One region of the Aromatoleum petrolei genome, then DNA from elsewhere that is predicted to be linked to it. Evidence: predicted binding sites of a transcription regulator. Region 1 holds the regulator's gene; each other region holds the start of a gene.
The links. Region 1 encodes sigma-54, which starts transcription at its own class of promoters, with help from an activator protein. Its sites were predicted from a motif close to TGGCACGCTTNCTGCTNA; they were not measured.
Positions count from the first base shown of each region.

Region 2: a site for sigma-54 is predicted at 3,834-3,851, ahead of ToN1_RS16225 (CmpA/NrtA family ABC transporter substrate-binding protein). Genes of this name have one in related genera too.
Region 3: a site for sigma-54 is predicted at 6,125-6,142, ahead of glnA (type I glutamate--ammonia ligase). Genes of this name have one in related genera too.

Region 1 covers NZ_CP059560.1:2,382,021-2,389,611, reverse strand. Annotated here, with positions in the region: gene ilvA (threonine ammonia-lyase, biosynthetic) at 1-1,352, opposite strand, end outside; gene hprK (HPr(Ser) kinase/phosphatase) at 1,440-2,381, opposite strand; gene ptsN (PTS IIA-like nitrogen regulatory protein PtsN) at 2,350-2,835, opposite strand; gene hpf (ribosome hibernation-promoting factor, HPF/YfiA family) at 2,972-3,298, opposite strand; gene ToN1_RS10900 (RNA polymerase factor sigma-54) at 3,328-4,773, opposite strand; gene lptB (LPS export ABC transporter ATP-binding protein) at 4,792-5,514, opposite strand; gene recX (recombination regulator RecX) at 5,501-5,950, opposite strand; gene recA (recombinase RecA) at 5,968-7,002, opposite strand; gene ToN1_RS10880 (nicotinamide-nucleotide amidohydrolase family protein) at 7,088-7,567, opposite strand; gene ToN1_RS10875 (phosphatidylglycerophosphatase A family protein) at 7,572-7,591, opposite strand, start outside.
Region 2 covers NZ_CP059560.1:3,540,091-3,547,681, reverse strand. Annotated here, with positions in the region: gene ToN1_RS16240 (hypothetical protein) at 1-495, opposite strand, end outside; gene ToN1_RS16235 (ABC transporter ATP-binding protein) at 643-1,434, opposite strand; gene ntrB (nitrate ABC transporter permease) at 1,453-2,391, opposite strand; gene ToN1_RS16225 (CmpA/NrtA family ABC transporter substrate-binding protein) at 2,408-3,667, opposite strand; gene ToN1_RS16220 (ANTAR domain-containing response regulator) at 4,061-4,636, opposite strand; gene rlmB (23S rRNA (guanosine(2251)-2'-O)-methyltransferase RlmB) at 4,682-5,404, opposite strand; gene rnr (ribonuclease R) at 5,481-7,591, opposite strand, start outside.
Region 3 covers NZ_CP059560.1:3,374,775-3,382,365, reverse strand. Annotated here, with positions in the region: gene gluQRS (tRNA glutamyl-Q(34) synthetase GluQRS) at 1-32, shown strand, start outside; gene ToN1_RS15435 (SDR family oxidoreductase) at 40-750, opposite strand; gene ToN1_RS15430 (DUF2789 domain-containing protein) at 799-1,032, opposite strand; gene clsB (cardiolipin synthase ClsB) at 1,132-2,292, opposite strand; gene ToN1_RS15420 (endonuclease/exonuclease/phosphatase family protein) at 2,289-3,038, opposite strand; gene nadA (quinolinate synthase NadA) at 3,060-4,160, opposite strand; gene ToN1_RS15410 (rhodanese-like domain-containing protein) at 4,240-4,692, opposite strand; gene ToN1_RS15405 (cation diffusion facilitator family transporter) at 4,753-5,931, shown strand; gene glnA (type I glutamate--ammonia ligase) at 6,209-7,591, shown strand, end outside.

The sequences.
Region 1 (7,591 bases):
TTCCAGTCCGAATGCAGGCTGGTGAGGAAGTTCATCAGCGCGCCGGGGCGCTCGGGAAATTCGAAGCGGTAGATCAGCTCGTTGCTCACATGCGGCGCGTGTCCGCCCACCATGTAGCGGATGTGGCTCTTCGCCATCTCGTCGTCGGTGAGGTCCACCGCCGGTAGTTCGTGGCGTTCCAGCATCTCGACCACGCGCGTGGCCTCGGCGCGGTTATGCACCGCCACGCCGACGAAGATGTGCGCGCGCTGCGGATCGGCGTAGCGGTAGTTGAACTCGGTGATGTGGCGGTTGCCGACCAGGCTGCAGAATTTGCGGAAGGAACCCGGCCGCTCCGGGATCGTTACCGCGAACACCGCCTCGCGCTGCTCGCCGACCTCGGCGCGCTCGGCGACGAAGCGCAGGCGGTCGAAGTTCATGTTCGCGCCGGATGCCACCGCGACGAGATTCTTGCCGTGCAGGTTGTGGCGCTTTGCGTATTCCTTCGCTCCGGCCACGGCGAGCGCGCCCGATGGCTCGAGGATGGAGCGCGTGTCCTCGAACACGTCCTTGAGCGCGGCGCAGATCGCGTCGTTGTCGACCAGGACCATCTCGTCGACGTACTGCTGGCACAGGCGGAAGGTTTCCTCGCCGACCTGCTTCACCGCCGTGCCGTCGGCGAACAGCCCGACCTGGTCGAGCACGACACGCCGGCCTTCGGCGAGCGAGCGCGTCATTGCATCGGCGTCCACGGTCTCGACGCCGATGATTTTCGTTTCCGGGCGCAGGCGCTTGATATAAGCCGCCACGCCGGCGATCAGGCCGCCGCCGCCGACGGCGCAGAACACTGCGTGGATCGGGTCCGGGTGCGCGCGCAGGATCTCCATGCCGATCGTGCCCTGGCCGGCGATTACGTCCGGGTCGTCGTAGGGATGGACGAAGGTCAGTTTCTCGGTCTTCTCGAGCTCGACCGCGTGGGCATAGGCGTCGGAATAGGAGTCGCCGGCCAGCACCACCTCGCCGCCGCGCGCCTTGACCGCCTCGACCTTGATCAGCGGCGTCGAGGTCGGCATCACGATCACCGCGCGCACGCCCATGCGCTGTGCCGAAAGTGCGACACCCTGCGCGTGGTTGCCTGCCGAGGCGCAGATCACGCCGCGCTTGAGGGCCTGCGGCGACAGGTGCGCCATCTTGTTGTACGCGCCGCGCAGCTTGAAGCTGAACACCGGTTGCATGTCCTCACGCTTCAGGAAGACGCGGTTGTGCACGCGCTCCGAGAGATTCGTGGCGAGGTCCAGCGGCGTTTCCTCGGCCACGTCGTAGACGCGGGCATTGAGGATCTTTTCCAGGTAATCCGGTGTTGCGGCAGTCATCGGGGAGGCCTTCGCGGGGCGGCGCAAAGACCTTGAGCGTATCAGCCGATGCGGCACTGCGGCAAGAGTCTTGCCGGCCGTTCCCGCTTAGAGGGTTTCCCCGTCGGCGTCGAGCAGGCGTTGCTGACGGTCGATGAATTCCTGCGTTGAATCGATCCCGCGCAGTTGCAGGATGGTCGAGCGCACAGCGGCCTCGAGCAGCACCGCGATGTTGCGCCCCGCGGCGACGGGCAGCGTCGTGCGGATCACCTGTACACCGAGGATGTCCTGTGTCTCGCGTTGCACCGGCAGGCGCGAGGGATCGGACTGGCCCGGCAGGCGGCGCTCGAGGTGCACGATCAGGCGCAGGCGCATCTTTCGCCGGCAGGCGGTCTCGCCGAAAATCGTGCGAATGTTGAGGATGCCCAGGCCGCGCACCTCGATGAAGTCCTTGAGCATCTCCGGGCACCGCCCCTCGAGCACCGTTGGCGCGATGCGCGAGAATTCGACGATGTCATCGGCGACCAGCCCGTGGCCGCGCGAGATGAGTTCCAGGGCCAGCTCGGACTTGCCGGCGCCGGAGCTGCCGGTGATGAACACGCCCACGCCCAGCACGTCCATGAACACGCCGTGCAGCGAGACCTTCTCGGCGAGCTCGCGCGACATGTACAGGCGCAACTGGTCGATCACGCTCGCCGACGGTTGTGGCGTCGTGATCAGGGCGACCTCTGCGTGCTCGCAGATGCCGTTCAGGATGTCGGGGATCCTGCAGCCGTCGGCGACGATGATCGCCGGCGGGCGTGCACCGATGATTTCGGTGAGGTGGTGGGCGACCTTTTCGCGCGAATGCCGCTGCGCCCACGAGAGCTCGGCCGCGCCGAGGATCTGGATGCGCGTCGGATGGATCAGGTTCAGGTGGCCGACGAGGTCGGCCGGCCAGATACGCTCTTCGTTGACCGAGATGACCCGGTCCAGCCGGCCGCTGACGTGCGTCAGCTCCAGCCGTTCGCGGTGCAGGTCATACAGCCGCGCGACGCTGGTCTGCCGCATGCGGACCCCAGGAGGCAAACAGCGTATGGATCGTCGCGACGTCGGGCGCGTTCTGCAGTTGTTCGCGGAAGTCGCGGTCGCTGAACATCTGCGCAAGCTCGGACAGCAGCTGCAGGTGGGTTTCGTTGGCCTGCTCGGGCACGAGCAACACGAACAGCATCGTCACGGGGCGGCCGTCGGGAGCGTCGAACTGCACTGGGGCCGAGAGGCGCAGGAAGGCGCCGGCGGCTTCCTTCAGGCCCTTGATGCGGCCGTGGGGAATGGCGATGCCCTGACCCAGGCCGGTCGAGCCGAGGCGTTCGCGTGAGAACAGGCTGTCGAAGACGACGCTGCGGGCAATGCCCTGATGGTTCTCGAACAGGAGACCGGCTTGTTCGAAAACACGCTTCTTGCTGCTGGCGTCCAGATCGATGACGACGTTCGAGGGGGGCAGGAGTTCGGCGATGAGGCTCATGCGGATCACCACCTGCACGACACGGGCCGTGCCGCTGCCGATCGGATGCGGGAGGAGGCTCGGGGTGTGCGGCAGGCGCGGGTTGAAAACGCGCGAATTATAAACACACCCCGGTCCCTCGGCGTGAATTAAAGGATCACAGCTCGGTCGGTTGCTGGTGCTTCAGCGTGTCGTGGCCGTGGTCGTTGTTCTTGGCCTTGTACTTGAGAACCTGGCGGTCGAGCTTGTCGGCCATGCTGTCGATGGCTGCATACAGGTCGGCGTCCTCGCTCTCGACGTAGATGTCCTTGCCGCGCACGTGCAGCGTCACTTCCGCCTTCTGGCGCAGCTTCTCCACCGACAGGATCACGCTGACGCTGGTCACGTTGTCGAAATGGCGGATGACGCGATCGAGCTTCGTATTGACGTACTCGCGGATCGCGGGGGTGACTTCGACGTGATGTCCGGTGATGGTGAGATTCATGATGTTTCCTCGTATTGTCAGATCGTTTTTCAGATCGCTTTGCGCAGGCTGACCGGCGGAATATTGAGTGACTCGCGGTATTTCGCGATCGTTCTGCGCGCCACCACGATACCCTGCTGGCCCAACAACTCGGCAATTTTCGCGTCGGACAGGGGCTTTTTCCTGTCTTCGGCCTCCACCAGCTGGCGAATCAGCGCTCGAATCGCCGTGGAAGAGGCCGCCCCACCGGTGTCGGTGGCAACGTGACTGCCGAAAAAATACTTCAGTTCGAACACGCCGCGCGGTGTGGCCATGAATTTCTGCGTCGTGACCCGCGAAACAGTCGATTCGTGCAGTTCGAGCTGGTCCGCGATCTCCCTCAACGTCAGGGGTCGCATCGCCACATCACCATAATCGAAGAACTGTCGCTGCTGGTCAACGATCGCCTGCGAAACCCGCAGGATGGTGTCGAAACGCTGTTGCACGTTCTTGATTAGCCAGCGTGCTTCCTGCAGCTGGCTGGTCAGCGCGCCGCCCGATCCGCGGTTCTGTTGCAGGATGCTGGCGTACAGTGAGTTGATGCGCAGCTTGGGCATCGCCTCGGGGTTGAGCGTGACGGCCCAGCGGTTGCGGATCTTGCGCACGACGACATCCGGCAGGATGTAGCGCGTCTCCTGCACCGAGTGCTGCGAGCCCGGATGCGGATCGAGCCTGCAGATCAGCGCGTGCGCGGCGCGCAGTGCGTCGTCGTCGCAGCCGGTGGCGCGCTTGATGCGCAGAAAGTTGCGTTCAGCGAGCAGGTCGAGGTGCTCGTCGACGATCTTCAGCGCGAGGTCACGCGTCGGGTCCGACGGCATTGCGCGGAGTTGCAGGCTGAGGCATTCCTGCGGGTTGCGCGCGCCGATGCCGGCCGGGTCGAGGTTCTGCACGTGGCGCAACGCGATCGAGAGGTCGTCGAGGTCGTATTCGAGTTCCGGCGGCAGCAGCGGCAGCAGCTCCTCGAGCGACTGGTTGAGGTAGCCGTCCTCGTCGAGCGCCTCGATGATGAAGCGCACCAGCGCGCGGTCGCGATCCGACAGCGGCGACAGGCTCACCTGCTGGTCGAGGTGATCGCGCAGGCTGGTGCCGGCAGCCTGCAGTTCCTGGAAGTCGGTGTCGTCGTCATCGTCGCGGTTCGACGAACCACTGCTCGCGCTCGACCATTCGCCGGCTTCGTCGAAACTCGCCGGTTCGGCCTCGCCATGCCCCTCCTCGCCGGGCGTCGGGGTGTCGGCCTGGCTGCCGGAGTCGGGCGCTTCGCCGGAGGGCTGCGCGGCACCCGGGGCGAAGTCGCTGCCGTCGCCGTCCTCGCGCTCGAGCATGGGGTTCTCGAGGAGGAAGCGTTCCAGCTCCTGGTTGAGCTCCAGCGTCGACAGCTGCAGCAGCTTGATCGACTGCTGCAGCTGCGGCGTCAGCGTGAGGTGCTGGGAGATCTTGAGCTGGAGGGACGGTTTCATGGGGCTACGCGGGCAGGATCAGAGGCGGAAATGCTCGCCGAGATAGACGCGGCGAACCTGTTCGTTGGCGACGATCTCGTCGGGTCGCCCGCTCGCGAGCACGCGGCCCTCGCTGATGATGTAGGCGCGGTTGCAGATGCCGAGCGTCTCGCGCACGTTGTGGTCGGTGATGAGCACGCCGATGCCGCGGTCACGCAGGAAGCGGATGATCTTCTGGATGTCGAGCACCGCGATCGGGTCGACGCCCGCGAAGGGTTCGTCGAGCAGGATCAGGCGCGGGTCGGTCGCCAGCGCGCGCGCAATCTCGCAGCGCCGCCGCTCGCCGCCCGACAGCGACACCGCGGTGTTGTCGCGCAGATGGGCGATGCCCAACTCCTCGAGCAGTTCCTCGAGGCGTTCGTCGACGCGCTCGCTGTTCAGCCCCTGCAGTTCCAGCACCGCCCGGATGTTCTCGGCGACGGTGAGCTTGCGGAACACGCTCATCTCCTGCGGCAGGTAGGACAGGCCGAGGCGCGCGCGCGCGTGCACGGGCAGGTGCGTGAGCTCGGCGTCGTCGAGGCGGATGTCGCCGCCGTCGGCACGTACGAGGCCCACGATCATGTAGAAGCAGGTGGTCTTGCCGGCACCGTTGGGGCCCAGCAGGCCGACGACTTCGCCGCTGCCGACCTCGAAGCCGACATCGTGGACGACGGTGCGCGCCTTGTAGCGTTTCTGCAGTCCGGCGACCTTAAGCAGACTCATCAGGGTTCTCTTTCAATATCTTGCGGATCACGTCGGTGCCGAAGCCGCGACCTTGCAGGAACCTCGCCTGGCGGGCCCACTCGCGCGCGTCGGCCGGCGTGGTGCCGAACTTGCCGCGCCAGATGGCGCGTGCGCGGTCGACGTCGTCCTCGACGCCCTCGGCCTCGAGCGCCGCGTCTATCGTGTCGCGCTCGACCCCGCGCAGTGCGAGCTCGCGCCGCAGGCGTGCCGTGCCGAAGCGGGTGGCCTTGCCGCGCACCCAGGCTTCGGCGAAGCGGTGGTCGCTGAGCAGGCCCAGTTCGGTGATGCGGTCGAGCACGTCGTCGATCTCTTCGGCGGAGCCGTGCGGGGCGAGCTTGCGGACCAATTCGGCGCGCGAGTGTTCGCGACGCGCGAGGTGCCGCAATGCGCGTTCCCGCAGGCTCGTCTCCGCCATGATCCGGGCAAGGGGCTTCAGGCCGCCTCGGCAGCCGGCTGCGCGGGCTCGGCCGGCAGTTCCTTGAGGCCGACCGCGACGCGCACCTTGTTCTCGATCTCGCGTGCGAGCGCCGCGTTCGCACGCAGGAACTCGCGTGTGTTGTCCTTGCCCTGGCCGATCTTGTCGCCCTGGTAGGAATACCAGGCGCCTGCCTTGTCGACGATCTTGTTCTCGACGCCGAGGTCGATGATCTCGCCTTCGCGAGAGATGCCCTCGCCGTAGAGGATGTCGAAGTGCGCTTCCTTGAACGGGGGGGCGACCTTGTTCTTGACGACCTTGCAGCGCGTCTCGGAGCCGACGACCTCGTCGCCCTTCTTGATCGCGCCGGTGCGGCGGATGTCGAGGCGCACGGAGGCGTAGAACTTCAGCGCATTGCCGCCGGTGGTGGTCTCGGGGTTGCCGAACATCACGCCGATCTTCATGCGGATCTGGTTGATGAAGATCACCAGCGTGTTGGTGCGCTTGATGTTGGCGGTGAGCTTGCGCAGTGCCTGGCTCATCAGGCGGGCCTGCAGGCCGGGCAGCTGGTCGCCCATCTCGCCTTCGATTTCGGCCTTGGGCGTGAGCGCGGCGACCGAGTCGATGACGACGATGTCGACGCCGCCCGAACGCACCAGCATGTCCGCGATCTCGAGCGCCTGCTCGCCAGTGTCCGGTTGCGAGATCAGCAGATCGGTGATGTTCACGCCGAGCTTCTCGGCGTAGCCGACGTCGAGGGCGTGCTCGGCGTCGATGAAGGCGGCGGTGCCGCCGAGCTTCTGCATCTCGGCGATGACCTGCAGCGTCAGCGTGGTCTTGCCGGACGATTCGGGACCGTAGATCTCGACGACGCGGCCGCGCGGCAGTCCGCCGAGGCCGAGCGCGATGTCGAGTCCGAGCGAGCCGGTCGAGACGGTCTGGATGTCCTTTTCGACGTTGCCGTCGCCCATCCGCATGATCGAACCCTTGCCGAACTGCTTCTCGATCTGCGAGAGCGCGGCGGCGAGGGCCTTGGCCTTGTTGTCGTCCATGTCCTGTCCTTTCAAAACGTTGGGGGATTATGGCACAGAGATTGCTGGCGTGTTGCAGGTCGCCTGTGCAGCGATCCAAAAATGATTATGTCATGAGTCCGGCGAGCGCGCGGATGACCGCCTGGCGCCGGATTCCGGTGCGATCGCCGTCGAAGTGGACGGTTTCGCTGCGCAACTCGCCGTCGCGTTCGCCCCACGCGAAACACACCATCCCGACCGGCTTGGCGGCGGTTCCGCCGCCGGGGCCGGCGACGCCGGAAACCGCGAGGGCAAAGCGTGCGCGGCTGTGCACGAGGGTGCCGGCGACCATTTCGCGCACGGTCTCTTCGCTGACCGCGCCGTGGCGCGCGAGCGTCGCGGCGGCGACGCCGAGGAGTTCCTGCTTGGCCTCGTTAGAATAGGTCACGAAGCCGCGGTCGAACCAGCCGGAACTGCCGGCGGTGGCGGTGACCGTCTCGGCCACCCAGCCGCCGGTGCAGGATTCGGCGCAGGCAAGGGTCGCGCCGCGCGCGGCGAGCCAGTCGCCGACGCGGCGTGACAGGGCGTGCAGTTCGTCGTCGCTCATCGGGTCACCCCAGGAAGTGCTTCA
Region 2 (7,591 bases), 1.2 Mb from region 1:
CAGCAGGTTCGCGCCGTCCAGGTCATTCCACTGCCCGGGCACACCGATGCCGCCGGCGGGCGCCGGCCACTTGCCCGTGGCAATGGCGAGGAAGTCCTGCATGCTGCCGAAGTCATCCGGCTCGGCTCCGAGGCTGCCGGAGCCCCAGTTCTGGTATCCCGAGCTGACCAATGTGCCGTCCAGCCATTGCCAGCTGCCTTCGCTTTGCACGTCCGAAGCCCCGAGCCAGAGATAGCTCGCGCCTCCACCGTCCGCTGCCGTGCTTGCGCCCTTGGCGACGGAAGCCTTCAGGTTCTTCAGGATCGCGGCGTTTTCCCCAGCGGATCCGATGGTCGACAGATACGACGACACGACAAAGGGAGTGTCCTCCGCCCCCGTCAGGCGTCCGCCGTCGTTCCAGGCGAGCCCCAGCGCGTTCGCCGAGGCATCGTCCCAGCTCAGCGGGGCCGTCTCGATCTCGTAGGTATGTCCGTTGTAGTAGAAATGCATTGCCATCGCAGTTGTTCTCCGGTTCCGGGCTCCGGAGATGATAACCGCGCATCATGGCGGCGTCACCCGTACGTCGTGACACGCGCCGCACAAGCGCAGCGATGAACACGCACGTCGGCGGGAGGTCGCATCCTCCTCCCGCCGACACACCGTTCAGGCCGCGTGCTTCAGCTGCTTCTTGTAGAGGAAATCCAGCACCGCCGCGCGGCAGTGCGCGAACTCCGGCTGCTCCGCGAGCGCCAGGCGGTCGCGCGGACGATCGAGCTTCACCGCCAGGATCTCGCCGATCGCCGCTGCGGGCCCATTCGTGAGCATCACGACGCGGTCCGACAGCAGCACCGCCTCATCGACGTCGTGCGTCACCATCACCATCGTCGCCTTCGTCGCCGCGAGAATCTTCACCAGCTCGTCCTGCAGCATCGCCCGCGTCAGCGCGTCGAGCGCGCCGAAGGGCTCGTCCATCAGCAGGATGCGCGGCTCCATCGACAGCGCTCGGGCGATGCCGACCCGCTGCTTCATGCCCCCCGAGATCTCGTGCGGGAACTTCGTCTCGGCGTGCGACAGCCCGACCAGCGCCAGCGCATCCTGCGTACGCTGCTTCAGCTTCGCCTTGCCCTCCTTCGCACCGAACACGCGATCGACCGCGAGATACACATTGTCATAGCACGTGAGCCAGGGCAGCAGCGAGTGGTTCTGGAACACCACCGCACGCTCGGGGCCGGGGCCGGCGATCTCGCGCCCGTCGCACAGCATGACCCCGCTCGTCGGCCGCGTAAGCCCCGCGATCAGGTTCAGCAGCGTCGACTTGCCGCAGCCCGAGTGGCCGATCAGGCTGATGCTCTCGCCCTCGTGAATGTCCAGGCTGATCCCGCGCAGTGCCGTGAAGGGCCCGTTCTTCGTGTTGAAGGTCTGCCCGACATTCTCGATCTTTACGATCTTTTTCATGATGGTCTCCTCCACCGCTCAGCGGCTTTCGTAGTTGAAACGACGGGCAAGCAGCATCAGCGCCTGTTCGAGGATCAGGCCGACGATACCGATCACGAAGATCGCGATGATGATGTGCTCGACCTTGAGGTTGTTCCATTCGTCCCACACCCAGAAGCCGATGCCCACGCCACCGGTCAGCATCTCCGCCGCGACGATCACCAGCCAGGCCGTGCCGATCGACAGGCGGATGCCGGTCAGCATGTAGGGCAGCACCGCCGGGAACAGGATCTTCGTGAACACCTTCCACTCGGAGAGGTTCAGCACCCGCGCGACGTTGAGGTAGTCCTGCGGCACGCGCGTCACGCCCTGCGCGGTGTTGAGGATCATCGGCCAGATCGAGCAGATGAAGATCGTCCAGGTCGCCGCCGGGTCGGCGCGCTGGAACACCAGCAGGCCGATCGGCAGCCACGCGAGCGGGCTCACCGGGCGCAGCAGGCTGATGATCGGGTTCATCATCTGCGACAGCACCGCGAAACGCCCCAGCATGAAACCCGCCGGGATACCCACCAGCGCCGCGATGCCGAAGCCGATCGCCACGCGCTGCAAGGACGACAACACGTTCCAGCCGATGCCCTGGTCGTTCGGCCCGACGCGGTAGAACGGGTCGGCGAAGATCGCCACCGCCGCCTCCCAGGTCGTGCCCGGCGTCGGGATGCCGCCGCCGTTCATCGTCGCCAGATCCCACAGGCCGATCAACAGCGCGAGCCCCACCAAGGGCGGCAGCACGGCCGCGGCCAGCGCGCGCATCCAGCCGCTCAGGCGCGCGCCGTAGCCCCTACCCGGTGCCGCAGCAGGCGCATCGGCCGCCACGACCTTCACCGCCCGGCCCTTGCCGCGCGCTGCAAGCACCGCGCGCCCCCCCCTCACTTCCGCGGTCCCGGCATCATTCCGGTCCGCCACGACTGCTAGCGTCATCGCCGCGCCCTCCCGCTCATGCCCTGACCTTGAACGAACCCGCGTACTTCGCCGGTTCCTTGCCGTCCCACACCACCCCGTCAATCAACTTGTGGCTGCGCATTTCGCTCTTCGGCAGCGGCACCTTCGCCGCCGTCGCCGCCTGTCTGTAGATGTCGATACGGTTGATCTGCTTCGCCACGGCGAGGTAATCGACATTGCGGTCGAGCAGCCCCCAGCGACGGTGCTGTGTCAGAAACCACATCCCGTCGGAGAGGTAGGGGAAGTTCACCGCCCCGTCGTTGTAGAACTTCATGTAGTTCGCGTCGTCCCAGCTCCTGCCCAGGCCATTGGAATAGCGGCCGAGCATCCGCTCGAGGATCACGTCCATGTCCGTGTTGATGTAGGACTTCTGCGCCACCGTCTCAGCGGTCGTGCGGCGGTTCGGCAGCGAGGCGTCGATCCAGCGCCCGGCCTCGAGGATCGCCGCCGTCAGCGCGCGCGCCGCGTTGGGATGCTTCGCGACCCAGTCCGCGGTCGTGCCCAGCACTTTCTCCGGGTGGTCGGTCCAGATGTCCTGCGTCGTCACCGCGGTGAAGCCGATCTTGTCCATGATCGCGCGGTTGTTCCACGGCTCGCCGACGCAGAAACCGTCCATGTTACCCACCCGCATGTTCGCAACCATCTGCGGCGGCGGCACGGTGATGACCTTCACATCCTTCATCGGATTGATGTCGTGCGCCGCCAGCCAGTAGTACAGCCACATCGCGTGCGTGCCGGTCGGGAAGGTCTGCGCGAAGGTGTATTCGCCCGGCTTTGCGGTGATCAGCTTGCGCAGTCCTGCGCCGTCGGTCACCCCCTGCTCCCTGAGCTTGTTCGCGAGCGTGATCGCCTGGCCATTGTTGTTAAGGCTCATCAGCACCGCCATGTCCTTCTTCGGCCCGCCGATGCCCAGATGCACACCATACACAAGGCCGTAAAGCACGTGCGCCGCATCGAGTTCGCCGGACACCAGCTTGTCGCGCACGGCGGCCCAGCTCGCCTCCTTGCTCGGGATGATCTTGATGCCGTACTTCTCGTCGAACTTCTGCACCGCGGCCATCACCACCGACGAGCAGTCCGTCAACGGGATGAAGCCGACACGGATATCCTTCTTCTCGGGAGCATCCGAGCCCGCCGCCCACACGCCGCTGCTGACACCCAGCCCTGCCGACCCCATCATCGCCGCTCCCGAAAACGCCATCGTCCGCCGCACGAACTCCCGCCGCGACATGCCCTTGTCCTCGAATGCACTCATCTTCATCTCCCTGCAGGCCGAAAAGCGAAAACGGCGCACATCACCCGCGGCGAATCGCGAGGATTCCGCCGCAGGGATGGACGCCGTTGTCCGTAGCTTGCACGACCCCGACATTGGGGCCGGTCAATTCGTCATCGAACCGCCATTGATCCGACTCGAGACTCTCTTAGCAGGGAATGCGCCAGAGGCGCGGAAAAGCCCCGAAAGCCCTTACGCACAAAGCCTTGCACGGGCCTTGCGCCGAGGACGAACAGGTATAGGGAGAGCGCGGCGGCGCACTATTGCAGTGCACCAAGAAGGGTTTTCGCACCAAGGGTGCGCGAGGCAGGATTCAGGAAAGTGAGCCGTACGACGCAGGGCGGGATGGAAATCCGCGCTGCGCCAGGACGGGCGTCACAGCAAGTATTTCGCCATGTCGATGAGATCCTGCGCCACCACCGCCATCGGCTTCGCGCGCTCCATCGCGAGCTTGCGCAGCGCCGCGTAGGCCTCGGCCTCGTCCATACCGCGCGACTTCATCAGCAGGCCCTTTGCGCGCTCGATCAGCTTGCGCTCGGACAGCTTCTTCGTCGCCGCGGCAAGCTCGCTGCGCAAGGCCTGATGCTCCTCGAAGCTCGCCACCGCCACGTCTATCACCGGTTTCAGGCGCTGCGGGTCGAGACCGTCGACCACGTAGGTCGACACGCCCGCCTTGACCGCCGCGCGTATCGTCTCCTGGTCGCCTTCCTGCGCGAAAATGATCACCGGCCGCGGCATCTCCGCGTTCATCACCGCCAGGTTCTCGAGCGTGTCGCGCGACGGCGAATCCGTCTCGATCAGGATGACGTCCGGCCGGATCGACTCGATCTGTGCCGACAGGTCCGCAGAGGACGCCAACACCGCAGCCACCTGATGACCGGCGAGCGCGAGCCCGGCGCAGATTTCCGCCGCCCGGGCCCGGGATTCATCGATGACGAGTACGCGAAGCATGGTGGACTCCATGCAAGATTCACGCCTCGGCCAGGCGAAGCGGCGTCACCCGCCGCGCTGGCGCCGTGCCTCGAACAGGCAGATCCCGCTCGCAACCGAAACGTTGAGACTCTCGACGGTGCCGAGCATCGGGATCTTCGCCAGTTCGTCGCAGGTCTCGCGCGTCAGCCGGCGCAACCCCTCGCCTTCGGCGCCCATCACCCACGCAACCGGTCCCTTCTGGTCGATCTCGTACAGGGATTTCTCCGCCTCGCCCGCAGCCCCCACGACCCATACGCCGGCCTCCTGCATCTCGCGCAGCGCCCGCGCCAGGTTCGTCACCGTGATGTAGGGCACCGAATCGGCCGCACCGCTCGCCACCTTCACCGCGGTCGCATTGAGCCCCACCGCGCGATCCTTCGGCGCCACCACCGCGTGTGCCCCGGCCGCATCCGCGACGCGTAGGCAGGCACCCAGGTTGTGCGGGTCCTGCACACCATCGAGAACGAGGATCAACGCATTTTCTTCCAGCACGTCGAGCACGTCGGCGAGCTTGATGTCGCGGCTGCGCGCATCGACGCGCGCGATCACCCCCTGATGCCGGCGCGTGCCGACCATGCCGTCGAGCCGGTCGGACTCGGCCTGGATGATGCGCACCTTCTGCGCCTCGGCCAGCCGCAGCACGTCCTTCGAACGCGCATCAGTACGGGAGGACGACAGATACAGCTCGAACACCGCCTCCGGGTCGCGACGCAGCTTGCCCAGCACGGAATGGAAGCCGTAGATCAGGCGCGACTCCGCGCGCCCTGCGGCGGGCGACTCCGCATGGTCGCCCTGCGGCGGGCGGGAACGGTTTGTGGGTTTGTTAGCCACGGCGTTTCACTTTCCTCATAGATGCTGCAGTTTCAGCTTTCGGCTCGACCGCCTTCGCCGCCTTCGGAGCCTTCTCCGCCTTCGGAGCCTTTTCCGCCTTCGGAATCGTCTCCGCCGTCGGAGCCCTGCTCGTCTTCGGCACCTTGGCGGCCTTGGCAAGCTTGGGGGTCGTCGTTTCCTTGCTTGCCTTCTTCACGCCTGCAACCTTGATCGGGGCCGCCGGCTCGGCGGGCTGCGCGCCCTTCTTCGTCGCACCCACGACCTTCGTCGGCTTCTTCTCGACCGACTCCGACTTCGCCGTGGTCCTCCCGGTACCCTTGCCTGACGCTGTGGGCACTTCTTCGGGGGCCGCGACGACAACGGCCTTGTGCGTCGTACGTGATTTCTTCTCCGGCGCGACGGACACTTCGGGCGCCACACCGAGCTTAACCGCCGCCTTCCGGCCGCCTTTCGCCTTCGGCGCTACCGCTTCCGGAGCGGAGGTCGCCACCGCCGCCTCCGGTGCAGCCTTCGCCGAAGCGGCCTTGTCCTTCGCCGTTTTCCCCGCCCGTTCGGTCGCGCGCGGCGCGCCTTCGACCAAACGGAAATCGATCTTGGTCGTTTCCAGATCGACCCGCACGACCTGCACCCGTACGCGGTCTGACAAGCGGAAACGCGCACCCGTGCGCTCGCCGGCAAGTTCGTGGCGCGTCTCATCGAAGTGGAAATAGTCGCTGCCGAGTTCCGAAATATGGATCAGCCCCTCGATAAAAATGTCGTCGAGGGCGACGAAGAGGCCGAAGGGTACCACCGCCGACACGCTGCCGGTGAATTCGGCGCCGACCTTGTCCTGCATGTAATAGCACTTCAGCCACGCCACGACATCGCGCGTCGCATCGTCCGCGCGCCGCTCGGTCGCCGAACAGTGCAGGCCGATTTCGTCCCAGTCGCCGGCCTCGTAGGTCCGGTTCTCCAGCGCCGCCTTGATCGAGCGGTGCACCAGCAGGTCCGGATAACGGCGGATCGGCGACGTGAAGTGCGTGTAAGCCTCATACGCCAGCCCGAAGTGGCCAACATTGTCCGGGCTGTACACCGCCTGGCGGAGCGAGCGCAGCATCACCGTCTGCAACAGCTGGGCATCAGGACGGTCCTTCACCTTCTCCAGCAACTTCGCGTAGTCGCCGGCCTTCGGCTCGTCACCGCCGCCCACGCCCAGGCCGAACTCGGTGAGGAATCCGCGCAGCTTCTCGAGCTTCTCCGGCGTCGGGCCTTCATGCACGCGATACAGCGCCGGATGCTCGCGCTCCTGCAGGAATTCCGACGCGCACACGTTGGCCGCGAGCATGCATTCCTCGATCAGGCGGTGCGCGTCGTTGCGCACCTCCGCGACGATGCGCTCGATCTTGCCCTCGGCGTCGAAGATCATGCGCGTCTCAGTCGTCTCGAAATCGATCGCGCCGCGCTTCGCGCGTGCCTTCAGCAGCACGCGGAAGAGCTTGTCGAGATTCTCGAGGTAAGGCAGCAGGTCACCCACCTTGTCGCGCGCCGCCACATCCTTGTCGTACAGCGCAGCAGCCACCTGCGTGTATGTCAGGCGCGCATGCGAGAACATCACCGCCGGGTAGAAGCGGTAGGCCTTGATCTCCCCCGTCGGCCCGATGCTCATGTCGCACACCATGCACAGGCGCTCGACCTGCGGATTGAGGGAGCACAAACCGTTGCTGAGCTTCTCGGGCAGCATCGGGATCACGCGGCGCGGGAAATACACCGAGTTGCCGCGCTCCTGCGCCTCGTCGTCGAGTGCGCTGCCCGGCTGCACGTAGTGCGAGACGTCCGCGATCGCGACGATCAGGCGGTAGCCACGCCCCTGACGCTCGCAATACACCGCGTCGTCGAAGTCCTTCGCCGTTTCGCCGTCTATCGTCACGAGCGGCAGCTTGGTGATGTCCTCGCGCCCCGCCCAGTCCTTCTTGCGCACGGTCGCAGGCAATTTGCGCGTATCGGCTTTCGCCTCGGAAGAAAACTCGAACGGCAGCTCGTGCTTGCGCAGGGCGATCTCGATCTCCATGCCCGGATCCGCGTAGTTTCCGAGCACCTCGATCACGCGTCCGATCGGCTGCGCGA
Region 3 (7,591 bases), 990 kb from region 1:
CCCCGGCCGGTCTGGCCGCCACGCTGTCCTGAAGCCGGCCTACCACGGAATCGGCAGGCAATCGCGGAAGAAGCCGCCGCTCGGCCCGTCCTCCGGCAGCGTCGCCGCCCACACCACGACTTCCGCGCCTTCCTCGGGCAGGCGCGGCGCCTCCGGCCCGCCGAGGTCCGTGCGGCACCAACCCGGGCACACCGAGTTGACCTTGATGGATGTGCCTGCGAGTTCCGCCGCGAGGATGCGCGTCAGCGCGTTGAGGGCCGTCTTCGACATACGGTAGGCGGGCGTGCCAGCATCCATCTCCGCCAGCTGCCCCATGCTCGATGCAACATTGACAATCCGCCCCGCGCGGCTCGCGCGCATCAGCGGCAGCAGCGCCTGCGTGAGACGCAACGTCCCGATCAGGTTCGTCTCCAGCGTGTCGCGCAGCTGTTCGAGCGGCAGCTCGAGGATGCTGGTCGAATGGCGGTCGATCAGGATTCCGGCGTTGTTGATGAGCACATCGAGACGTCCGAAGCGCGTGGCGATCCAGTCGCGCAGCGCGTCCACCGAGGCGCCGTCGGTGATGTCGAGTTGACGTGGTTCGACGACGTGGCCGCTGAGGGCAAGCTTGGAGCGCAGGATTTCGAGGTCATCCGGGTTGCGCGCCGTGGCGACCACCTGATAACCATCCATCGTCGCGAGGCGGTGCGCCGCGGCCCGCCCGAGCCCGCGACTGGCCCCGCTGACGACGGCGATGAGGCGCTCATCCATGACGTCACTCCCCACGGCGCGCCGGTCCGCAACGCGCGGCTGCGGTTTTCATGAACGCAGGCGGACGTTGAGCTGGTCGACGATCTCGGCCCAGTCCGCATCCTCCTTCAGTTCCTCGCTGAGGAAGGCCGCCTGCTGCGGCGACCAGAACGGAGCGCGGGCAAGCTCCACGCCGCACGGCAGGGGCGCGTGCGCGGCAATGAAACGCTCGATTGCGACTTCGTCGGAAGCCAGCCCGAGTTGGGCAAACAGATGGCTCATCGTGTGGAGCGGCTGTTCCATGGCACACCTCCAGGTAATGGGCGGCGCCTGCGCGCGGTGCGCGTCGCCGAACACGCCTTTGGACTTTCACGCCGCGGGCGAGTTCAGCCCGGCGCGGAATCAGTCGTGCCGGCTGCCGTAGCCGGCCACGCCGATCGCCAGGCGCACGAGTTGGTACGCCGCCCAACTCGCGCCCCGACGCAGCCGCGACAGGCGCCCCCAGTCGCCGCTGCGCAGTTCATGCGCGCCATTCGCGCGCGCGCGCTCGAGGCTCGCACACAGACTCGCCGCAAACCCGGCATCGTCGATCACCACGTTCGCTTCGCGTGCGAGCAGCAAGCTGAACGGATCGATGTTGCTCGACCCCACGGTCGCCCATCGGCCGTCGATCGCGGCCACCTTTGCATGCAGGACGCTCTGCCGGTACTCGAACAGGCGGATGCCGCGGGCAAGGAAGAACGGGTACAGCGCGCGCGTCGCGTATAGGAGCATCGGGTGATCCGACACCCCCTGCAGCAGCAGGACCACCTCCACACCGCGTTCCGCGGCATCGACAAGTGCTTGGCGGAAGCGCCGCCCGGGGAAGAAATACGCACACGCGATGACCACCTCGCGGCGCGCCGCGCCGATCGCGTCGAGATAGGCATCCTCGATGTCGCGACGGTGGCGCAGGTTGTCCCGAATCAGGAAGCCGGCGCGCACGCTCCCGGCCGGCTCGGTGCGCGGCTGCGCGACCAGCGGCTGCGGACGGCGCCGCCGCAGTCCGGCCCATGCCACCAGCCGCCACACGTGATGCACCGAGTGCAGGATAGGCGCGATCAGCGGCCCCTCGACGCGCACACCGTAGTCATAGCGCGGGTGCGGCGGACCGTCGGGTGTCAGGTCATCGACGATATTAATGCCCCCGACAAAGGCCACGCGCCCATCGATGACGGCGAGCTTGCGATGCAGGCGGCGCAGGCGGTGACGACGCATTGCGAAGACGCGCAGCTCACGCCGGTAGATCTGCACGCTGACGCCGCTCGCGACCAAGCCCGGCATCAGCGAGCGCACGAAGCTGCGGCCGCCGAAGCCATCGACCAGCACGTGCACCGCGACACCGCGCGCGGCCGCACGCGCCAGCGCGGCCGCGACGCAGGCACCGGCCCCATCGTTCTCGAAGATGTACGTCTCGAGGAAGATTTCCCCCTCGGCAGCGTCGATCTCCTGCAGCAAGGCCGGAAAATAATCGGCACCATTCTCCAGCAAGGTGATCGCATTGCCGCCGACGAAGGCGCTCACCCGGCGAGCTCCAATTCCGCGGTCAGTGCGGCGTGATCGGAAATCCTCGACCAGAGCGGACCGGCGTGCACCGCCGCCTGCTTCACCTCGAAGCCCCGCACGTAGATCCGATCGAGCCGGAACACGGGCAACTTGCTCGGGAAGCTGCGCGGCGGACGGCCTCGCCCAGTCTCGAACGCATCGCGCACATTCAGGCGCTCGACCAGGAGGTGCTGGGCCCGGTTGCGCCAGTCATTGAAGTCGCCCGCGATGATCAATGGCGCGTCGTCCGCGGCAAGGCGCTCCATGCGATCGGCCAGCGCCTCCATCTGCCTGCGCCGGCTACCCGCGAAAAGCCCCAGGTGCGCACATATGCAATGCACGGGCGATTCGACCCCCGGCACCTGCACTTCGCAGTGCAGCAGCCCGCGGCGCTCGAAGCGGTGGTCCGAGACGTCCTGGTTGCTGGTCGAGACGATGGGAAAACGGCTCAGGATCGCGTTGCCGTGATGCCCGTGGTCATACACCGCATTGCCGCCATACGCAGTCTGGTGCCACACGTCCTCGGCGAGGAACTCGTGCTGTGGGTGCTCGGGCCAGTTCGGATGGCGGCTCGCGTGGCCCAAATGCAGACCCTGCACTTCCTGCAAGAAGACGAGATCGACGTCGAGGCTGCGCAGGCGTTCCCGCAGCTCGTGGATCACCATGCGGCGATTGAACTGCGAGAACCCCTTGTGGATGTTGTAGGTGCAGATGCGCAGGTGCATGATCCGGCTCCGCACCGGCACTCAGGACACTGCCAGCATCCGGTCCAGCGCCACCCTTGCGAGTTCGGCCTCGTGCGGCGGTACCTGGATGTGATTGACGATCTTGCCGTCGGCCAGATTTTCCAGCGTCCACGCAAGGTGCTGCGGATCGATGCGCTGCATCGTCGAGCACATGCACACGGTCGGCGCCATGAACTGCACGATCTTGCCTTCCGGCTTCACTTCCTCGGCCAGGCGATTGACCAGGTTCAGCTCCGTGCCGACCAGCCAGCGCGTGTTCGGCGCGGCATTCTTGATCACGTTGATGATGTACTCGGTCGAACCGACGTAATCCGAATTCACGCACACCTCGAGGCTGCTTTCCGGGTGCGAGATCACCAGCCCCTCCGGATGCTGCATGCGCCAGCGGCGGATGTGGCTCTCCTGGAACATCTGGTGCACCGAACAGTGCCCCTTCCACAGCAGGATCTTGGCGTTGCGGATCTGCTCCGGCGTGAGGCCGCCATATTCGAGGTCCGGGTCCCACACCACCATCTGCTCGAGCGGAATGCCCTTCTTGTAACCCGTCCAGCGCCCCAGGTGCTGGTCGGGGAAGAACAGCACCTTCTCGCGCTGCGCGAAGGCCCAGTCAAGGATCACCGGCGCGTTCGTCGAGGTGCACACGATGCCGCCGTGCTCGCCGCAGAAGGCCTTCAGATCCGCGGCCGAGTTGATGTAGGTCACCGGCGTGATGAGTGCATCGGGCGTGCCGAGCACATCGCGCAACTCGCGCCAGCAACGCTCCACCTTCGCGAGGTTCGCCATATCGGCCATCGAGCAGCCGGCCGCGAGATCCGGCAGGATGGCCCTCTGGTGCGGCTGCGACATGATGTCGGCGACCTCGGCCATGAAATGCACGCCGCAGAAGACGATGAACTCCGCGTCCGTCTGCGACGCGAGCCGCGACAGCTTCAGCGAGTCGCCGGTGAGATCGGCATGCTGATACACGTCGGCACGCTGGTAGTGATGGCACAGTAGCACGGCCCGCTCGCCCAGACGCGCGCGCGCGGCACGGATGCGCTCTTGGGCCTCGTCGTCGCGCAAGGCATTGAAACGGTCGAAACTGATGGTCGCGGTCTGCATCGTCTTCGGTATTTCGGTCGCAAGAATCGTCAATCAAACCGGCAGCGCGCCGGCGTGTCAAATTGCAGTGTAAGCCTGCTCAGCCCTGATTCCAGGGCAACCCGGCGTGACGCCATCCGCCGATGCGGTTGCGCTGCCCGTTCGCATCGCGGTCGCCCTCGAAGCCTTCGAGCACGTTGTAGCAGCTCTGGTAACCGGCCTCGGTTGCGGCGCGCGCCGCCTTGTCGGAGCGCGCCCCCGAACGGCACATGAACATCACCAGCGCCTCGGGATCGACCTCGCGCTTGAACTGCGCGAGGAAGTGCGAATTGGGCACGTTGCCCGGATAGCTCATCCACTCGATCTCGACCGCACCGGGCACGCGCCCGACCCAGTCCCATTCGGCTCGAGTGCGCACGTCGACCAGCTTCGCGCCGGGCGCAAGCCGCCACACCTCGCAGGCCTCGGCCGGGGTGAGCGCGCCCGCGTACGGGAGCTTCATCTCCTGCGCACGCTGCTGGGCGAGGCGGAGCAGGTCGGTCAACTTTCCCATTGCATCCATCCGGATAGAATTGCTCGATCAGAACCCGAGTATACCCATACCGCTGGCGCCATGGACCACCCGACATCAGGCAAGTCGCGCCTAAGCGCGCCCGACGAGGCGCGCAGCCGAGGCATCCAGCGCGTGGCACTCGTCGCGATCGCCACGAATACTGCGCTGTCCATCGGCCAGATCGCGGTCGGACTGTTTGCCAACGCCTTCAGTCTCGTCGCCGACTCCGCGCACACGCTGTCCGACCTGTTCACCGACCTCCTCGTGCTGATGGCCGGACGACGCGGCGCCGAACCGGCCGACCGCGACCACCCCTACGGCCACGGGCGCATCGAGACGGCCGTCTCGCTGCTCCTCGGGCTCGTGCTCGCCGGCGTGGGCATGGGCTTCCTGTGGAGTTCCGGCCTGCGCCTGCAGCACATGGACGCGGCCCTGCCGCTGCACCCGGCGGCACTCGGCATGGCGCTCGCGACCCTCGTCGCGAAGGAGCTCCTGTTCCGCTACACCCTCACCGCGAGCCGGCAACTCAAGGCTCCCGTGCTGGAGGCCAACGCCTGGCACGCGCGCTCGGACGCTGCATCCTCGCTGGTCGTCGCCGCAGGTATCGGCGGCGGCCTGGCCGGCTATCCCTTCCTGGAACCGCTTGCGGCCGCGGTCGTCGGCTTCCTGATCCTGCACATGGGATTGAGACTCGGATGGAAGGCCGTGCGCGAACTCATCGACACCGGCCTGTCCGAACAGGACGTGGCACGCATCCGCGACACCATCCGTACAACCCCGGGGGTCATCGGCCTGCACGACCTGCGCACCCGCCGCATGGCCGACCGCGTGCTGTGCGACGCCCACATTCAGGTCGACCCACGCATCACCGTGTCCGAAGGGCACCAGATCTCCGACACGGTGTACTTCCGCGTACGCACCGCACATCCCGAAGTGCGGGAGGTCCTGGTGCACGTGGATGCCGAGAACGATGCGACGATGCAAGGCGCCGGCCTCGCGCCGCTGCCCGAACGCACCGAAATCGTGCATACGCTCGAAGCGCTTTTCGACCGCCCGCTCGCGACCCCTCCGCGCGTGCTGATCCACTATCTTGGCGATCGCATCGAGGCCGAAGTGGTCCTCGGCGTAACCGACCTCGACGGGATCCCCCGCGACGAGCTGCGCCTGCGCATCGACAAGCTGCTCGAGGAGCGTCCGCACTACCGGGCCATCACCATTCTGGGCAGAATTGCACCATAGCAGTGCATGCCTCGCATCGCGCGCACCATTTCGGTGCATTACGTCAACATTCCCCCAGCCGGGCGGGACTTCGCGCACGCTTCAGCATCTCCGGCTCCGGCGCGTTCACCGCCGCGCCGACTTCGCACACGCGCGTCTGCGGTACGCGCGCCTGCCCTTATGGCACAATGCGCGACAAGGCCGAACTTACGCATGGCACGGATACTGCTTACATTCACCCCATCGGAAGTTTTCCGCCACCAACAACCGCTTTCGCCTCTTTTCACCAGGAGTGAATATGAACGCTCAAGACGTCATGAAGATGATCCAGGAAAACGAAGTCCGCTTCGTTGACCTGCGCTTTACCGATACCCGTGGCAAGGAACACCACGTCGGCCTGCCCGTTTCGGCGTTCGAGGAAGATCACTTCGAGCACGGTCACCCCTTCGACGGCTCCTCGCTCGCCGGCTGGAAGGGCATCCAGGCCTCCGACATGATCCTCCTGCCGGAAGCCCGCACTGCCTACATCGACCCGTTCTTCGACGAAACCACCCTCGTCCTGACCTGCGACGTCATCGAGCCGTCCGACGGCAAGGGCTATGACCGCGACCCGCGCTCGATCGCCAAGCGCGCCGAGGCCTACCTCAAGAGCACCGGCCTGGGCGACACCGCCTTCTTCGGTCCGGAACCCGAATTCTTCATCTTCGACGCCGTCGAGTGGTCCGTCGACATGTCGGGCGTGTACAGCAAGATCATCTCGGAAGAAGCCGCGTGGTCGACCGCCGACAAGTTCGAGGGCGGCAACACCGGCCACCGTCCGCGCGTCAAGGGCGGCTACTTCCCCGTTCCCCCGGTCGACAGCCTGAACGACGTGCGCGCCGCCATGGTGCTCGCGCTCGAAGCCGCCGGCGTGCCCGTCGAAGTGCATCACCACGAAGTCGCGAATGCCGGCCAGTGCGAGATCGGCACCAAGTTCAGCACGCTGACCCAGCGCGCCGACTGGACCCAGATCCTCAAGTACATCGTGCATAACGTCGCGCACCAGTACGGCAAGACCGCGACCTTCATGCCGAAGCCCATCGTCGGCGACAACGGCTCGGGCATGCACGTGCACCAGTCGATCTGGAAGGACGGCCAGAACCTGTTCGCGGGCAACGGCTACGCCGGCCTGTCGGAAACCGCCCTGTACTACATCGGCGGCATCATCAAGCACGCTCGCGCGCTGAACGCGATCACCAACCCGGGCACGAACTCGTACAAGCGCCTCGTGCCGCACTACGAAGCCCCGACCAAGCTGGCCTACTCGGCGCGCAACCGTTCGGCCTCGATCCGCATCCCCTACACCGCAAACCCGAAGGGTCGCCGCATCGAAGCGCGCTTCCCGGATCCCCTGGCCAACCCGTACCTGTGCTTCGCCGCCCTGATGATGGCGGGCCTGGACGGCATCCAGAACAAGATCCACCCGGGCGACCCGGCCGACAAGAACCTGTACGACCTGCCGCCGGAAGAGGACGCACTGATCCCGACCGTCTGCACCAGCCTCGAACAGGCGCTCGAGTACCTCGACAAGGATCGCGAGTTCCTGACCCGCGGCGGCGTGTTCTCGAACGACTTCCTTGACGCCTACATCGCACTGAAGATGGAAGAGGTCGACCGCATGCGCATCACCACCCACCCGGTG